Regions from separate parts of the Lysinibacillus sp. FSL L8-0126 genome, predicted to be linked through region 3. Evidence: a T-box and tRNA genes for the amino acid it is inferred to sense, from the RefSeq annotation. Region 3 holds a T-box; the other regions hold tRNA genes.

Region 1 (5,055 bases), 730 kb from region 3:
TATGATTTAGGTATTCCACTTAAAAATATGGCTGTTTGGAATCCCCATAAGAATATACTTGAAACAAATGAGCCGCTTGAGAACATTCAGGTTATTCTATGGAAAGGTCATTGCTCTGTACATGAAGGATTTACGGTTCACCATACGGAGGTCGTTCGCAAAGAACATCCAACTATGCAAATTATTGTTCACCCTGAATGCAGTCGTGAAGTTGTAGCAGCTGCTGATGATGCAGGTTCCACAAAATACATCATTGAGACAATCAATCGTGCACCAAGCGGATCGGCATGGGCTATTGGAACAGAAATGAATCTTGTCAATCGCATAATGAAGCAGCATCCAGATAAACATATTATCTCTTTAAATGAAAATTTTTGTCCTTGCTTAACAATGAATCGCATTGACCTTCCCCATCTGTTGTGGAGCTTAGAAAGTATTGAGCAGGGGCAACCACATAACCGTATCCAAGTAGATGAATATACTACAGCTGAAGCACTTAGCTCTCTCGAAAGAATGCTAGCACGAGGATAATTAGGTTGCTTTAAAAGCAGAGATGGTGTAAAAAAACGTCTCTGCTTTTTATGTTCATATAACATCTATTTTGAATAGCTTAAACAACTGCCATTTTCAAATGCATCATCATCGATCCAATCAAAGAATATCCATCTATTGCTGAAATTGACATGGCTTTATGCTCTATGCTACTGTCGATTTGGAGGTGAAAATAAATGGCTTTTCAATCGAAAAATATTTTTATCAATTTACCAGTGAAAGATCTAAACAAATCCATCAACTTCTTTAAGGAACTAGGTTTTGAGTTCAATCAACAATTTAGCGATGAGACTACAGCCTCAATGATTATTAGTGAAAATATCTTCGTATTAATGATGGTGGAAGAACGATTCAAAGGGTTTAGTAAGAAGGAAATTACAAATACTACTACGTCTGCAGAAGCAATTTTATGTCTATCTGCTGAAAATCGAGAGCAAGTAGATCAATTAGTAAATAAGGCACTGGCCTCCGGTGGTAAATCTTATAGTGAACCCCAAGATCATGGGTTTATGTATGGCTGGGGATTTCAGGATGTAGATGGGCATATCTGGGAAGTAGTTTATATGGATGAAAATGCATTGAATCAAGAGTAATATTTATATCTATGAATATGAAAAAACAGTAGATGCGTGTGCATCTACTGTTTTTTAGTATGACCCGTACGGGATTCGAACCCGTGTTACCGCCGTGAAAGGGCGGTGTCTTAACCACTTGACCAACGGGCCAATGGCGGAGAAGGAGGGATTTGAACCCTCGCGCCGGTTACCCGACCTACACCCTTAGCAGGGGCGCCTCTTCAGCCTCTTGAGTACTTCCCCACATAAAAATGGCTCCGAAGGCAGGACTCGAACCTGCGACAACCTGATTAACAGTCAGGTGCTACTACCAACTGAGCTACTTCGGAATAATGATGGGCCTAAATGGACTCGAACCATCGACCTCACGCTTATCAGGCGTGCGCTCTAACCAGCTGAGCTATAGGCCCTTGGAGCGGGTGATGGGAATCGAACCCACGACATCAGCTTGGAAGGCTGAGGTTTTACCATTAAACTACACCCGCATAAATGGTGGGTCAGGACGGAATCGAACCGCCGACACTTAGAGCTTCAATCTAATGCTCTACCAACTGAGCTACTGACCCATTTCGTCCATGCTAAGCTTATTTTCTTTTGCTTATCATATCTTCTTATGAAAATAATGGCGGTCCCGACCGGGATCGAACCGGCGATCTCCTGCGTGACAGGCAGGCATGTTAACCGCTACACCACGGGACCATTTGGTTGCGGGGGCCGGATTTGAACCAACGACCTTCGGGTTATGAGCCCGACGAGCTACCACTGCTCCACCCCGCGATAATTTTATACGGTTTCGAGTTTTTAAAGCACCATTTATAAAGATTTAAAACTGGAGGAGGTAGAGGGATTCGAACCCCCGCGCGGTGTTACCCGCCTGTCGGTTTTCAAGACCGATCCCTTCAGCCAGACTTGGGTATACCTCCGTTGCAATATATAAATGGTGGACCTTGCAGGACTCGAACCTGCGACCGGACGGTTATGAGCCGTCTGCTCTAACCAACTGAGCTAAAGGTCCTTTAAGATGGCGGCAGAGGGGATCGAACCCCCGACCTTACGGGTATGAACCGTACGCTCTAGCCAGCTGAGCTACGCCGCCAGGATCTTTATACTGGTTAATTTATTATGGTGGAGCCTAGCGGGATCGAACCGCTGACCTCCTGCGTGCAAGGCAGGCGCTCTCCCAGCTGAGCTAAGGCCCCATAATTTCTTTGGAAATGGTCGGGAAGACAGGATTCGAACCTGCGACCCCTTGGTCCCAAACCAAGTGCTCTACCAAGCTGAGCTACTTCCCGTTCTTTTTGGCGCGCCCGACAGGAGTCGAACCCATAACCTTCTGATCCGTAGTCAGACGCTCTATCCAATTGAGCTACGGGCGCATTAAAAATGGTGCCGAGGACCGGAATCGAACCGGTACGGTAGTCACCTACCGCAGGATTTTAAGTCCTGTGCGTCTGCCAGTTCCGCCACCCCGGCACATTTGGAGCGGAAGACGAGGTTCGAACTCGCGACCCCCACCTTGGCAAGGTGGTGTTCTACCACTGAACTACTTCCGCATGTGCATAAGTTTTTTTATCTGGCAATGAAATAATGGTGCGGGTGAAGGGAGTCGAACCCCCACGCCTTGCGGCGCTAGATCCTAAGTCTAGTGCGTCTGCCAATTCCGCCACACCCGCTTATTATTATTTAAAAATGGTGAGCCATGAAGGACTCGAACCTTCGACCCTCTGATTAAAAGTCAGATGCTCTACCAACTGAGCTAATGGCTCTAAAAAAATGGTGCCGGCTATAGGAATCGAACCCACGACCTACTGATTACAAGTCAGTTGCTCTACCTGCTGAGCTAAACCGGCATATGGTGGAGGATGACGGGCTCGAACCGCCGACCCTCTGCTTGTAAGGCAGATGCTCTCCCAGCTGAGCTAATCCTCCTGGGTATTATGCCTAGCGACGTCCTACTCTCACAGGGGGAAGCCCCCAACTACCATCGGCGCTAAAGAGCTTAACTTCCGTGTTCGGTATGGGAACGGGTGTGACCTCTTTGCCATCATCACTAGACTTGCACATGGATGTGCTGGCTTCTGCGTTGCAACATGGATGTTGCGTTCTTAGCAGAAGTTCCTTTATATCAGCTTCAAAATAAATGGTGTCTTGAAGCTCTCTTTTTTGAAAGAGTTGTTCTTTCAAAACTGGATAAACGGTTCATTGAATGGTTCAAACATTTTGGTTAAGTCCTCGATCGATTAGTATTCGTCAGCTCCATGTGTCACCACACTTCCACCTCGAACCTATCTACCTCATCGTCTTTGAGGGATCTTACTTACTTGCGTAATGGGAAATCTCATCTTGAGGGGGGCTTCATGCTTAGATGCTTTCAGCACTTATCCCGTCCACACATAGCTACCCAGCGATGCCTTTGGCAAGACAACTGGTACACCAGCGGTGTGTCCATCCCGGTCCTCTCGTACTAAGGACAGCTCCTCTCAAATTTCCTACGCCCACGACGGATAGGGACCGAACTGTCTCACGACGTTCTGAACCCAGCTCGCGTACCGCTTTAATGGGCGAACAGCCCAACCCTTGGGACCGACTACAGCCCCAGGATGCGATGAGCCGACATCGAGGTGCCAAACCTCCCCGTCGATGTGGACTCTTGGGGGAGATAAGCCTGTTATCCCCGGGGTAGCTTTTATCCGTTGAGCGATGGCCCTTCCATGCGGAACCACCGGATCACTAAGCCCGTCTTTCGACCCTGCTCGACTTGTAGGTCTCGCAGTCAAGCTCCCTTGTGCCTTTACACTCTACGAATGATTTCCAACCATTCTGAGGGAACCTTTGGGCGCCTCCGTTACCTTTTAGGAGGCGACCGCCCCAGTCAAACTGTCCGCCTGACACTGTCTCCTGCCCCGCTAAGGGGCATGGGTTAGAATTTCAATACAACCAGGGTAGTATCCCACCGACGCCTCCTTCGAAGCTGGCGCTCCGAGATCTCTGGCTCCTACCTATCCTGTACAAGTTGTACCAAAATTCAATATCAGGCTACAGTAAAGCTCCACGGGGTCTTTCCGTCCTGTCGCGGGTAACCTGCATCTTCACAGGTACTATAATTTCACCGAGTCTCTCGTTGAGACAGTGCCCAGATCGTTACGCCTTTCGTGCGGGTCGGAACTTACCCGACAAGGAATTTCGCTACCTTAGGACCGTTATAGTTACGGCCGCCGTTTACTGGGGCTTCAATTCGCAGCTTCGCTTGCGCTAACCACTCCTCTTAACCTTCCAGCACCGGGCAGGCGTCAGCCCCTATACGTCACCTTACGGTTTTGCAGAGACCTGTGTTTTTGCTAAACAGTCGCCTGGGCCTATTCACTGCGGCTCTCATGCGCTTGCACGCTCAAGAGCACCCCTTCTCCCGAAGTTACGGGGTCATTTTGCCGAGTTCCTTAACGAGAGTTCTCTCGCACACCTTAGGATTCTCTCCTCGACTACCTGTGTCGGTTTGCGGTACGGGCACCTCTCACCTCGATAGAGGCTTTTCTTGGCAGTGTGAAATCAGGAACTTCGTCCATACGGACTCGCCATCACAGCTCAACGTTACAGTGTGCGGATTTGCCTACACACACGCCTTACTGCTTGGACGCGCATAACCAACAGCGCGCTTACCCTATCCTACTGCGTCCCCCCATTTCTCAAACGGTGAGGAGGTGGTACAGGAATATCAACCTGTTGTCCATCGCCTACGCCTATCGGCCTCGGCTTAGGTCCCGACTAACCCTGAGCGGACGAGCCTTCCTCAGGAAACCTTAGTCATACGGTGGACGGGATTCTCACCCGTCTTTCGCTACTCATACCGGCATTCTCACTTCTAAGCGCTCCACCAGTCCTTCCGGTCTGACTTCAACGCACTTAGAACGCTCTCCTACCACTGACATCG
Region 2 (5,055 bases), 390 kb from region 3:
ATCCGCACACTGTAACGTTGAGCTGTGATGGCGAGTCCGTATGGACGAAGTTCCTGATTTCACACTGCCAAGAAAAGCCTCTATCGAGGTGAGAGGTGCCCGTACCGCAAACCGACACAGGTAGTCGAGGAGAGAATCCTAAGGTGTGCGAGAGAACTCTCGTTAAGGAACTCGGCAAAATGACCCCGTAACTTCGGGAGAAGGGGTGCTCTTGAGCGTGCAAGCGCATGAGAGCCGCAGTGAATAGGCCCAGGCGACTGTTTAGCAAAAACACAGGTCTCTGCAAAACCGTAAGGTGACGTATAGGGGCTGACGCCTGCCCGGTGCTGGAAGGTTAAGAGGAGTGGTTAGCGCAAGCGAAGCTGCGAATTGAAGCCCCAGTAAACGGCGGCCGTAACTATAACGGTCCTAAGGTAGCGAAATTCCTTGTCGGGTAAGTTCCGACCCGCACGAAAGGCGTAACGATCTGGGCACTGTCTCAACGAGAGACTCGGTGAAATTATAGTACCTGTGAAGATGCAGGTTACCCGCGACAGGACGGAAAGACCCCGTGGAGCTTTACTGTAGCCTGATATTGAATTTTGGTACAACTTGTACAGGATAGGTAGGAGCCAGAGATCTCGGAGCGCCAGCTTCGAAGGAGGCGTCGGTGGGATACTACCCTGGTTGTATTGAAATTCTAACCCATGCCCCTTAGCGGGGCAGGAGACAGTGTCAGGCGGACAGTTTGACTGGGGCGGTCGCCTCCTAAAAGGTAACGGAGGCGCCCAAAGGTTCCCTCAGAATGGTTGGAAATCATTCGTAGAGTGTAAAGGCACAAGGGAGCTTGACTGCGAGACCTACAAGTCGAGCAGGGTCGAAAGACGGGCTTAGTGATCCGGTGGTTCCGCATGGAAGGGCCATCGCTCAACGGATAAAAGCTACCCCGGGGATAACAGGCTTATCTCCCCCAAGAGTCCACATCGACGGGGAGGTTTGGCACCTCGATGTCGGCTCATCGCATCCTGGGGCTGTAGTCGGTCCCAAGGGTTGGGCTGTTCGCCCATTAAAGCGGTACGCGAGCTGGGTTCAGAACGTCGTGAGACAGTTCGGTCCCTATCCGTCGTGGGCGTAGGAAATTTGAGAGGAGCTGTCCTTAGTACGAGAGGACCGGGATGGACACACCGCTGGTGTACCAGTTGTCTTGCCAAAGGCATCGCTGGGTAGCTATGTGTGGACGGGATAAGTGCTGAAAGCATCTAAGCATGAAGCCCCCCTCAAGATGAGATTTCCCATTACGCAAGTAAGTAAGATCCCTCAAAGACGATGAGGTAGATAGGTTCGAGGTGGAAGTGTGGTGACACATGGAGCTGACGAATACTAATCGATCGAGGACTTAACCAAAATGTTTGAACCATTCAATGTACGTTTATCCAGTTTTGAAAGAATAAAAAATATTATAATATACTTGTAATTTTGATAAAATATGTTATAATAAGTATTGTCTTTCAAATAGTCTAGTGATGATGGCAAAGAGGTCACACCCGTTCCCATACCGAACACGGAAGTTAAGCTCTTTAGCGCCGATGGTAGTTGGGGGCTTCCCCCTGTGAGAGTAGGACGTCGCTAGGCTATATACTAAAATTATTCCGAAGTAGCTCAGTTGGTAGTAGCACCTGACTGTTAATCAGGTTGTCGCAGGTTCGAGTCCTGCCTTCGGAGCCATTCTTGGAGAGTTGTCCGAGTGGCCGAAGGAGCACGATTGGAAATCGTGTAGGCGGTTAACACTGTCTCAAGGGTTCAAATCCCTTACTCTCCGCCAGCACTTTGATTTATTCCAAAAGTTGGCCCCTTGGTCAAGTGGTTAAGACACCGCCCTTTCACGGCGGTAACACGGGTTCGAATCCCGTAGGGGTCACCATTTAAATACCCAGATGGAGGATTAGCTCAGCTGGGAGAGCATCTGCCTTACAAGCAGAGGGTCGGCGGTTCGAGCCCGTCATCCTCCACCATTATTTTTACAATAGTATATGATTATCGCGGGGTGGAGCAGTGGTAGCTCGTCGGGCTCATAACCCGAAGGTCGTTGGTTCAAATCCGGCCCCCGCAACCAAATGGTCCCGTGGTGTAGCGGTTAACATGCCTGCCTGTCACGCAGGAGATCGCCGGTTCGATCCCGGTCGGGACCGCCATTTATTTTAATAACAAGGGTCAGTAGCTCAGTTGGTAGAGCATTAGATTGAAGCTCTAAGTGTCGGCGGTTCGATTCCGTCCTGACCCATCATGTTTTTTTGCCGGTGTAGCTCAGTTGGTAGAGCAACTGACTTGTAATCAGTAGGTCGTGGGTTCGACTCCTATCGCCGGCACCATGTATTCCCGGAGGGGTAGCGAAGTGGCTAAACGCGGCGGACTGTAAATCCGCTCCTTAGGGTTCGGCGGTTCGAATCCGTCCCCCTCCACCAGTTTTATTATTATAGGGGCATAGTTCAACGGTAGAATAGAGGTCTCCAAAACCTTTGGTGTGGGTTCGATTCCTACTGCCCCTGCCAATTAATTTTATGGCGATTGTGGCGAAGTGGTTAACGCACCGGATTGTGGTTCCGGCATTCGTGGGTTCGATTCCCATCAGTCGCCCCATTTAAAGTAAAATTAATAAAAATTATAATATAATGGCGATTGTGGCGAAGTGGTTAACGCACCGGATTGTGGTTCCGGCACTCGTGGGTTCGATTCCCATCAGTCGCCCCATTTATATAATTATCTTTTGGGGTATAGCCAAGCGGTAAGGCAACGGATTTTGATTCCGTCATGCCCTGGTTCGAATCCAGGTACCCCAGCCATTTTGCGGAAGTAGTTCAGTGGTAGAACACCACCTTGCCAAGGTGGGGGTCGCGAGTTCGAACCTCGTCTTCCGCTCCAACTTCGATGGCGGCATAGCCAAGTGGTAAGGCACAGGTCTGCAACACCTTTATCACCGGTTCAAATCCGGTTGCCGCCTCCATATTTTAACTCTAATCGGTGTATCCGATTTTTTTTATCTCCATTATGCCGGTGTGGCGGAATTGGCAGACGCGCACGACTCAAAATCGTGTTCCTTTGGAGTGTCGGTTCGACCCCGACCACCGGTATCTTTTACAGCGAAGAATCCTTGAAATAACAAGGGTTCTTTTTTTTATGTAGAAAATATGTAGAAAACTTTAAAAGATGTTCAATAATTTGTGGTAAAATAGTATTAATTTGAATGGGGGTATTTGGTATATGAGTCAAGAAATTAAAGATGGTAAAGTAGTTTCTTTTATTAATATGAAAGGTGGCGTAGGAAAAACCACTCTTTGTATAGGTATAGGAGAATATCTAGCTAATTATGAAGGAAAAAAGATTCTATTAATCGATTTAGATCCACAATTTAATACAACACAATCAATTATGGACCTTGTAAATCAAGCTGAAGAATATATGAATGATTATCGTCATAGAATAACTATTCGAAAGATTTTTGAAGATACTAAAACGATTTCAGAAAGACCAAAGATTCCATCTGTTTCGGAGGTTATTTTAAAATTTGAAAGTGAACCAAATATTGACTTGATATGTGGTACGATTGATATAATTAAAGATGATACTTCTAATAAATCGTTATATAAAAGACTAAACAAATTTATTAATGAGCATAAATTAAAAGAATTGTATGATTATATATTTATTGATTGTCCACCTACTATTTCTTTTTATACTGATGCAGCTTTATTTGCTTCAGATTATTATATTGTTCCAGCAAAGATTGATCGATATTCAATTTTAGGTATAAGACTATTAAATACGGTTATATCTAATCTAATGTATGATGAGGAATTAGAGATAACTCCTTTAGGAATAGTTTATACAATGAGAAGACAAGAAGAAACAATGAAAACGGGTGAAATTAGATGGAGATTCGAACAGAATAAAGATGTTGCTCAGATGGGAATATTTAGTTCTTCAACGTTTATAGTTAATGATTTAATGGTAGGGTATCAAGGGAATATTGCATCTAAATATAGTAAATCTAGAGAAGATATTAAGAATGTCTCGGAAGATCTACTTTTTTTATATTAACTGATCCAAACTTCCATAACTTTGAGAGTTCTGTATAAGGGATTTTAGATATTGAAAATAATAGGATATGATAATGAATTGCCCCACGTTTTTGTAATTCCCATACAGCTAAATATTTTAAAGTGGCTTTTTTCGTTTTATATATTTTGTAGTTTAATCGTTTAATAAATTTCATGAATTCATAATTGCAACTTGTTATATCTTGAATGTTTTCTTTAAACGTTAACGTAAGGAAACTTGTTTGGTTATCAAAGTTTACGTCTATTAATCTAGAAATTTCCCAACGCTCATTAAGATAACGAGTTTTCATTCTTGCAATCCGTTCACGCTTCATTTCTGGTGTTGCATTTTCAAAAGTTATACGTTCTGATTTTTCAACGGTAATGGGGTTTGTAAAATTATATGCGATTAATTCGTCATATTCATAAATCTCAGTTATGGAAGATTGAATAATTTTTGTGTTATAAAATTTTATACACATTCAATCTCCATATTAATCTCTGCGATATTCAATTTTCTCGTTAAGTTTGTGTATATAACAAGTTAACTGCCTCAGCTATGCTTCGGCATGCCTTTTCATTTCTGAAACGGTGCTCCGCTAAACCACTCCGTTTTTCTTTGCAAGCAAAGAAATTTCCCTTTCAAAAACGAAAAGGTCAAAAGGGCATAACGGAGAAATTGTTCTGTTCATAAGAATCTTATTGGAATTTTTGCTTACCTTCTTCTAATAATTTAGATAAAGTATCTTGAAAACGAATAGATTCAAGATTTAGTAAAGGAGATGTATAAGCACGTGGTACATTCCAGTTCATTCCATCCATCATAATTAGCCCTTTTCCTGTACCGGTTTCTACAGAAGGTAGTTCATCCCAATCATCACCTAGTGTCATTTTATAACCAGGTTTTGAGAGTTGACCTAAAGCAATTCGAAGCCCCATTTGGTCACGAATAGCTGTCGGGATGGCTTCAGCAGTAGGTTTT
Region 3 (5,055 bases):
TTGAAGAATTGTGTGCCTGCAAGGGTTACATTAGAGCATAAGCATTCTTACCGAGTGTTAGCCGAAGAGGGCGAATGGCTTGCGACAATTGCTGGTCATTATGCGTATACGTCTTTAGCTCGGGAGGACTATCCAGCAGTTGGTGATTGGGTGCTAGTAGAGAAAATGCCTGGTGAGGAACGAGCAATTATTCATCAGCTATTCCAACGAAAATCTGTATTTTCACGTAAAGTTGCAGGAACTGAAATTCAAGAACAGATTGTCGCATCAAATGTCGATATCGTGTTACTTGTTATGAGCTTGAACGCTGATTTTAATATTCGACGTTTGGAGAGATATTTAGTAGCTGCCTGGGATTCAGGGGCAAGGCCAGTGATTGTCCTGACGAAGGCAGATTTATGTGAGGATACTGCAAGCTTGGTACAAGAAGTTGAGTCTGTAGCATTTGGTGTAGATATTTTTGTGACGAGTGCTTTATCGGGCGAAGGCTTAATGGAAATTAAGACATTGTTCACGGAGGGAGTGACAGGGGCATTGCTAGGCTCTTCAGGGGCAGGGAAGTCGACCTTAACAAATGCTTTGTGTGGGGAGATGCTGATGAAGGTTGCTGGTATTCGTGAGGAAGATGCTAAGGGTCGTCATACAACTACTCATCGAGAGTTAGTCATATTACCAGATGGGGGCTGTTTAATCGATACACCAGGGATGCGTGAGCTTCAATTATGGGATCAAGGTGATAGTTTAGCTTCAAGCTTTCAAGATATTGAGGAACTAGCAACAGCTTGTCGTTATCGTGATTGTACTCATCAAAAAGAGCCTTATTGTGCTGTCCAGCAAGCTATTGTTGATGGAGAGTTGGATCAATATCGCCTCCAAAGCTACTTTAAGCTCCAAAGAGAATTAGCTTATATGGAACGCAAAACCAATGCACAGGCGAAACTTGAGGAGCAACGTAAATGGAAGCAGATTTCTAAAGGAATAAAAAAAGGTAAAAAATAAGCATTAGGAGCTTAGTTATGACCATTCAACATATTAATCATTTACTATTTTCTGTATCCAATTTAGAGGAATCCACCGCATTCTATGAAAATGTTTTCGATGCTAAATTGCTAGTAAAGGGGAAAAGCACAGCCTATTTTGATGTAAATGGGCTGTGGCTCGCCCTGAATGTAGAGAGGGATATACCACGGAATGAAATCCATCATTCCTATACCCACATCGCCTTTACTATTTGTGAGGATGACTATAATAAAATGTATGATAAATTGCTACAATTAAAGGTCAATATTTTAACAGGGCGTCAAAGAGATGAGAAGGACAAAAAATCGATTTACTTTACAGACCCAGATGGTCATAAATTTGAATTTCATACAGGAACTTTGCAAGATCGTTTGGCTTATTATAAGCAGGAAAAGCCTCACATGACGTTTTTTGATAATTAATCAGGGAGTGATTCTATGAATAAAGCTTTTATTTTTGATATGGATGGCACGTTATTTCAAACAAATCTTATATTAGAGCCTGCGCTCGACGCAACATTTGATGTGCTACGGACAAGTGGCTTGTGGCAAGGAGAAACACCGATAGAAAAATACAGAGAAATAATGGGCGTTCCTTTACCTGTTGTGTGGGAAACATTATGTCCTATGCATACAATAGAGATACGTGAAGAGAGCAATGTTTTATTCCATGTAAAGCTGATTGAGCAAATACGCAATCATCAGGGAGCTTTATATCCATATGCTGAACAAACTCTTGCAGCATTATCAGAGAATTATCCGTTATACATAGCGAGTAATGGACAGGTTGACTATTTACAGGCGATTGTTGAAACCTATCAATTAGAGCGTTTTATAAAGGGAATCTACAGCATTCAATCTATTGTAAGTGGGCATAAATCAGATCTAGTAAAACGAGTTGTAGAAGAAAATGAAATCCAGAACGGGGTAGTGGTGGGAGATCGTTCGTCGGATATTCAGGCTGCACATGACAATCAACTACAGTCGATAGGCGTTCGTTTTGGCTTTGCACAGGATAACGAATTGCAAAAGGCAGACATTATAATAGATGATTTAACAGCGTTATTAAACATCACATTCAATTAATTGCTTAAATTTTAATCTTTATCGAAAAATAGAGTTGATTTAACGACAATCATTGCATTTCATCACTAGAAAGCGTAAAATAGTGCCAATCCTATAGGAAAAGCATTGAAAAGGAAAAGTAAATTGGAGCAGCATTTTGTAGAGAGCCTCTGTTGGTGGAAATGAGGTAAATGAACCCTTTTGAAAATGACCTTTGAGCTTCGTACCGAAAGCTTTTTAGCAAGTAGATTACGACGAGATGGGCACTCGTTACAACAGCGGCAGTATCTCTCATTTTGAATGGAGACGTACTGATGGAGACAAATAGTGTGAGCTATTTGTAAATATAGGTGGTAACACGGGTATACTCGTCCTAATCAGATTTGATTAGGACGATTTTTTTTTTACCATTTTTTTAGTGAGGGGAGCAAACTAGAATGACAATTGTTATTGGAGGCGCTTGGCCATATGCAAATGGTTCTTTGCATTTAGGGCATGTTGCCGCACTATTACCAGGTGATATTTTGGCTAGATATTACCGACAAAAAGGTGAGCAGGTTTTATATGTATCAGGCAGTGATTGTAATGGTACACCTATTTCTATTCGTGCAGCACAAGAAAATACAACAACAGAGGCCATTGCCAATCACTATCATGCTGAATTTACGCAGTGCTTTCGTGATTTAGGATTTACCTATGATTTATACACTAGAACAGATGCAGAACACCATCATGAATCCGTAAAGGGCCTATTTTTACAGCTACTAGCTAACAATTTTTTATACAAAAAGAAAATTGAACAGGCTTACTGTGAGACAGATCAACAATTTCTACCCGATCGATTTGTTGAGGGAATTTGCCCAAATTGTGGTGCAAAGGCAAGGGGAGATCAATGTGATAACTGCTCAGAAATCTTAGACCCACTGGATTTAATAGATAAACGTTGCAAAATATGTGGCAATGAGCCTGTTATTCGTGAGACAGAGCATTTTTATTTTACCTTTAGTCAATTTCAAGGTAGATTGGAGTCTTATGTGGCAGAAGCGAAGGCCCATAAACGTTGGCGAGATAATGCTTTAGGTTTAACGGAGCGTTACTTGGCAGAAGGGGTTCCTGACCGAGCAGTAACAAGAGATTTACCAAACGGCATAGATGTCCCAGTGCCAGGCTTTGAAGGGAAAAAAATATATGTATGGATTGAAGCAGTAGCTGGTTATCTATCAGCAAGTCTAGAGTGGGCAAAAGAGCATCAAATAGCGATTGAAGATTTATGGAATGAAGAGACCATTTCGTATTATGTCCATGGGAAGGATAATATTCCTTTCCATACGGTTATTTGGCCAGCTATTTTAATGGGAATTGGGGCGCAAGCATTACCAACACATATCGTATCGAACGAATATTTAACATTAGAAAAACGAAAATTATTAACTAGTCAAAATTGGGCTGTGTGGGTTCCGTATATTTTAAGTCGTTATGACGCAGACGCCATTCGCTACTTCTTAACGATGAATGCGCCAGAAAACCGTGATACAGATTTTTCATGGCGAGAATTTATTTACAGTCATAATAGTGAATTACTCGGTGCCTATGGTAATTTTGTCAATCGTACATTGAAGTTTATTGAGAAATCCTTTGCCAGCCAGGTGCCACAGGCTGAAGTAGATAGCAATATTCGTAAACAAACCATTCAACTGTTTAATGAAGCGGGCAGGCTGATTGAAGGAGGGCATTTTAAACAAGCGTTAGAAGCCATTTTTGAGTATATTCGAGGGGCTAATCGCTATTTTGACGTACAACAGCCATGGCAACAAGTAAAAGAAAATGTGGAGGCTAGTAATCGTACACTAGCAACCTGTGTCTATATTATTGCTAATTTAGGACAGCTACTGCATCCTTTCTTACCATTTTCAGCAGAGAAGGTAAGGAATATGTTAGGCATACAGGAAATGATGTGGCATGAACAAGTAGAATTGCCTCAAATGATTCAAGCAGTAGCTCCTTTGTTTGAACGTCTTGACATTGAACGAATTGAAGAAGAGTATCAAAAATTAGTGAGGGACAGTCGTTAGATTTGAAAAAGCAGTATGACTCATATGATCTGACCCCAAAAAGATAGATTGATGTCTAATTTTTACGGGGTAGTTCACATACGTCATACTGCTTTTTTCAATTCAATTTAATTCATCACAGGTGTTAATTTTGCTACAACAATGCTATTGATAGCATTAATATAGGCTAAGGCACTTGCCTTTAGAATATCAGTATCAGCTGCTTTGGCAATATACTTTTCGCCATCATACTCAATCGTAATTTTCACCTTACCTAAAGCCTCTTTGCCTCGTGAAACACTATTGATATTGTATTCCACTAGTTTTATATCTATGTTTGTAATTTCTGCAATGGCTGAATATAAGGCATCGATTGGGCCAGAGCCTACTGCACTTGCTTTAAAGACTTCGCCGCCTTTACGAACTTTCACACTTGCAGAAGGGAAGCTAGTATTGCTGACGACTTGTAGATCGTCGATATCAAAGAATTGGTCACTATAATGTGTGGCATTTTTATTATTGGCATCATGTTTTTCATAATAGCTTTCCACAATAACGTATAAGTCGTGATCATATACTTCCTTTTTCGCATCCGCTAGCTTTAAGAAGCCTTCAAAAATGCCTTCAAATTCATCTGTAGAAAGATTAGTAAACCCTAATTTTTCAAGGGCATTTTTTACTGCATGGCGACCAGAGCGAGCTGTTAGTACTAGCTCCATATCATCAAGACCTACGTCTTCAGGGTGGACAATTTCATAAGCATCACGAGATTTTAGCAAACCATCCTGATGAATACCAGAAGAATGCGCAAACGCATTATCTCCCGTAATAGCTTTATTGACCTGGACATCTAGACCCATAAAGCTAGAAACAAGGCGTGAAGTATTCATAATCTCTTTTGTATTGATACGTGTCTCAGC

The links. The T-box of region 3 lies ahead of metG (methionine--tRNA ligase). A T-box ahead of a tRNA ligase gene usually reads a tRNA of that ligase, here a tRNA-Met.
Region 1: it has a tRNA-Met gene. The T-box ahead of metG (methionine--tRNA ligase) is inferred to sense a tRNA for this amino acid. The anticodon was not compared.
Region 2: it has a tRNA-Met gene. The T-box ahead of metG (methionine--tRNA ligase) is inferred to sense a tRNA for this amino acid. The anticodon was not compared.

The regions. Positions count from the first base shown of each region.
Region 1 covers NZ_CP152028.1:2,595,246-2,600,300, reverse strand. Annotated here, with positions in the region: gene nadA (quinolinate synthase NadA) at 1-531, shown strand, start outside; gene MHI34_RS12775 (VOC family protein) at 729-1,145, shown strand; tRNA gene MHI34_RS12770 (tRNA-Glu) at 1,206-1,277, opposite strand; tRNA gene MHI34_RS12765 (tRNA-Ser) at 1,280-1,370, opposite strand; tRNA gene MHI34_RS12760 (tRNA-Asn) at 1,380-1,456, opposite strand; tRNA gene MHI34_RS12755 (tRNA-Ile) at 1,464-1,537, opposite strand; tRNA gene MHI34_RS12750 (tRNA-Gly) at 1,539-1,612, opposite strand; tRNA gene MHI34_RS12745 (tRNA-Phe) at 1,618-1,693, opposite strand; tRNA gene MHI34_RS12740 (tRNA-Asp) at 1,751-1,826, opposite strand; tRNA gene MHI34_RS12735 (tRNA-Met) at 1,830-1,904, opposite strand; tRNA gene MHI34_RS12730 (tRNA-Ser) at 1,958-2,050, opposite strand; tRNA gene MHI34_RS12725 (tRNA-Ile) at 2,066-2,142, opposite strand; tRNA gene MHI34_RS12720 (tRNA-Met) at 2,150-2,223, opposite strand; tRNA gene MHI34_RS12715 (tRNA-Ala) at 2,251-2,326, opposite strand; tRNA gene MHI34_RS12710 (tRNA-Pro) at 2,343-2,419, opposite strand; tRNA gene MHI34_RS12705 (tRNA-Arg) at 2,427-2,503, opposite strand; tRNA gene MHI34_RS12700 (tRNA-Leu) at 2,512-2,600, opposite strand; tRNA gene MHI34_RS12695 (tRNA-Gly) at 2,606-2,680, opposite strand; tRNA gene MHI34_RS12690 (tRNA-Leu) at 2,716-2,800, opposite strand; tRNA gene MHI34_RS12685 (tRNA-Lys) at 2,818-2,893, opposite strand; tRNA gene MHI34_RS12680 (tRNA-Thr) at 2,902-2,977, opposite strand; tRNA gene MHI34_RS12675 (tRNA-Val) at 2,981-3,056, opposite strand; rRNA gene rrf (5S ribosomal RNA) at 3,067-3,182, opposite strand; rRNA gene MHI34_RS12665 (23S ribosomal RNA) at 3,348-5,055, opposite strand, start outside.
Region 2 covers NZ_CP152028.1:2,258,937-2,263,991, forward strand. Annotated here, with positions in the region: rRNA gene MHI34_RS10975 (23S ribosomal RNA) at 1-1,383, shown strand, start outside; rRNA gene rrf (5S ribosomal RNA) at 1,496-1,611, shown strand; tRNA gene MHI34_RS10985 (tRNA-Asn) at 1,628-1,704, shown strand; tRNA gene MHI34_RS10990 (tRNA-Ser) at 1,710-1,801, shown strand; tRNA gene MHI34_RS10995 (tRNA-Glu) at 1,826-1,900, shown strand; tRNA gene MHI34_RS11000 (tRNA-Val) at 1,916-1,991, shown strand; tRNA gene MHI34_RS11005 (tRNA-Met) at 2,018-2,092, shown strand; tRNA gene MHI34_RS11010 (tRNA-Asp) at 2,096-2,171, shown strand; tRNA gene MHI34_RS11015 (tRNA-Phe) at 2,188-2,260, shown strand; tRNA gene MHI34_RS11020 (tRNA-Thr) at 2,273-2,348, shown strand; tRNA gene MHI34_RS11025 (tRNA-Tyr) at 2,358-2,441, shown strand; tRNA gene MHI34_RS11030 (tRNA-Trp) at 2,455-2,528, shown strand; tRNA gene MHI34_RS11035 (tRNA-His) at 2,541-2,616, shown strand; tRNA gene MHI34_RS11040 (tRNA-His) at 2,652-2,727, shown strand; tRNA gene MHI34_RS11045 (tRNA-Gln) at 2,745-2,819, shown strand; tRNA gene MHI34_RS11050 (tRNA-Gly) at 2,824-2,898, shown strand; tRNA gene MHI34_RS11055 (tRNA-Cys) at 2,907-2,980, shown strand; tRNA gene MHI34_RS11060 (tRNA-Leu) at 3,027-3,107, shown strand; gene MHI34_RS11065 (AAA family ATPase) at 3,238-4,074, shown strand; gene MHI34_RS11070 (hypothetical protein) at 4,037-4,555, opposite strand; gene MHI34_RS11075 (hypothetical protein) at 4,773-5,055, opposite strand, start outside.
Region 3 covers NZ_CP152028.1:1,866,382-1,871,436, forward strand. Annotated here, with positions in the region: gene rsgA (ribosome small subunit-dependent GTPase A) at 1-999, shown strand, start outside; gene fosM (FosM family fosfomycin resistance protein) at 1,017-1,442, shown strand; gene MHI34_RS09145 (NIF family HAD-type phosphatase) at 1,458-2,105, shown strand; T-box leader at 2,202-2,463, shown strand; gene metG (methionine--tRNA ligase) at 2,522-4,156, shown strand; gene MHI34_RS09155 (2-isopropylmalate synthase) at 4,264-5,055, opposite strand, start outside.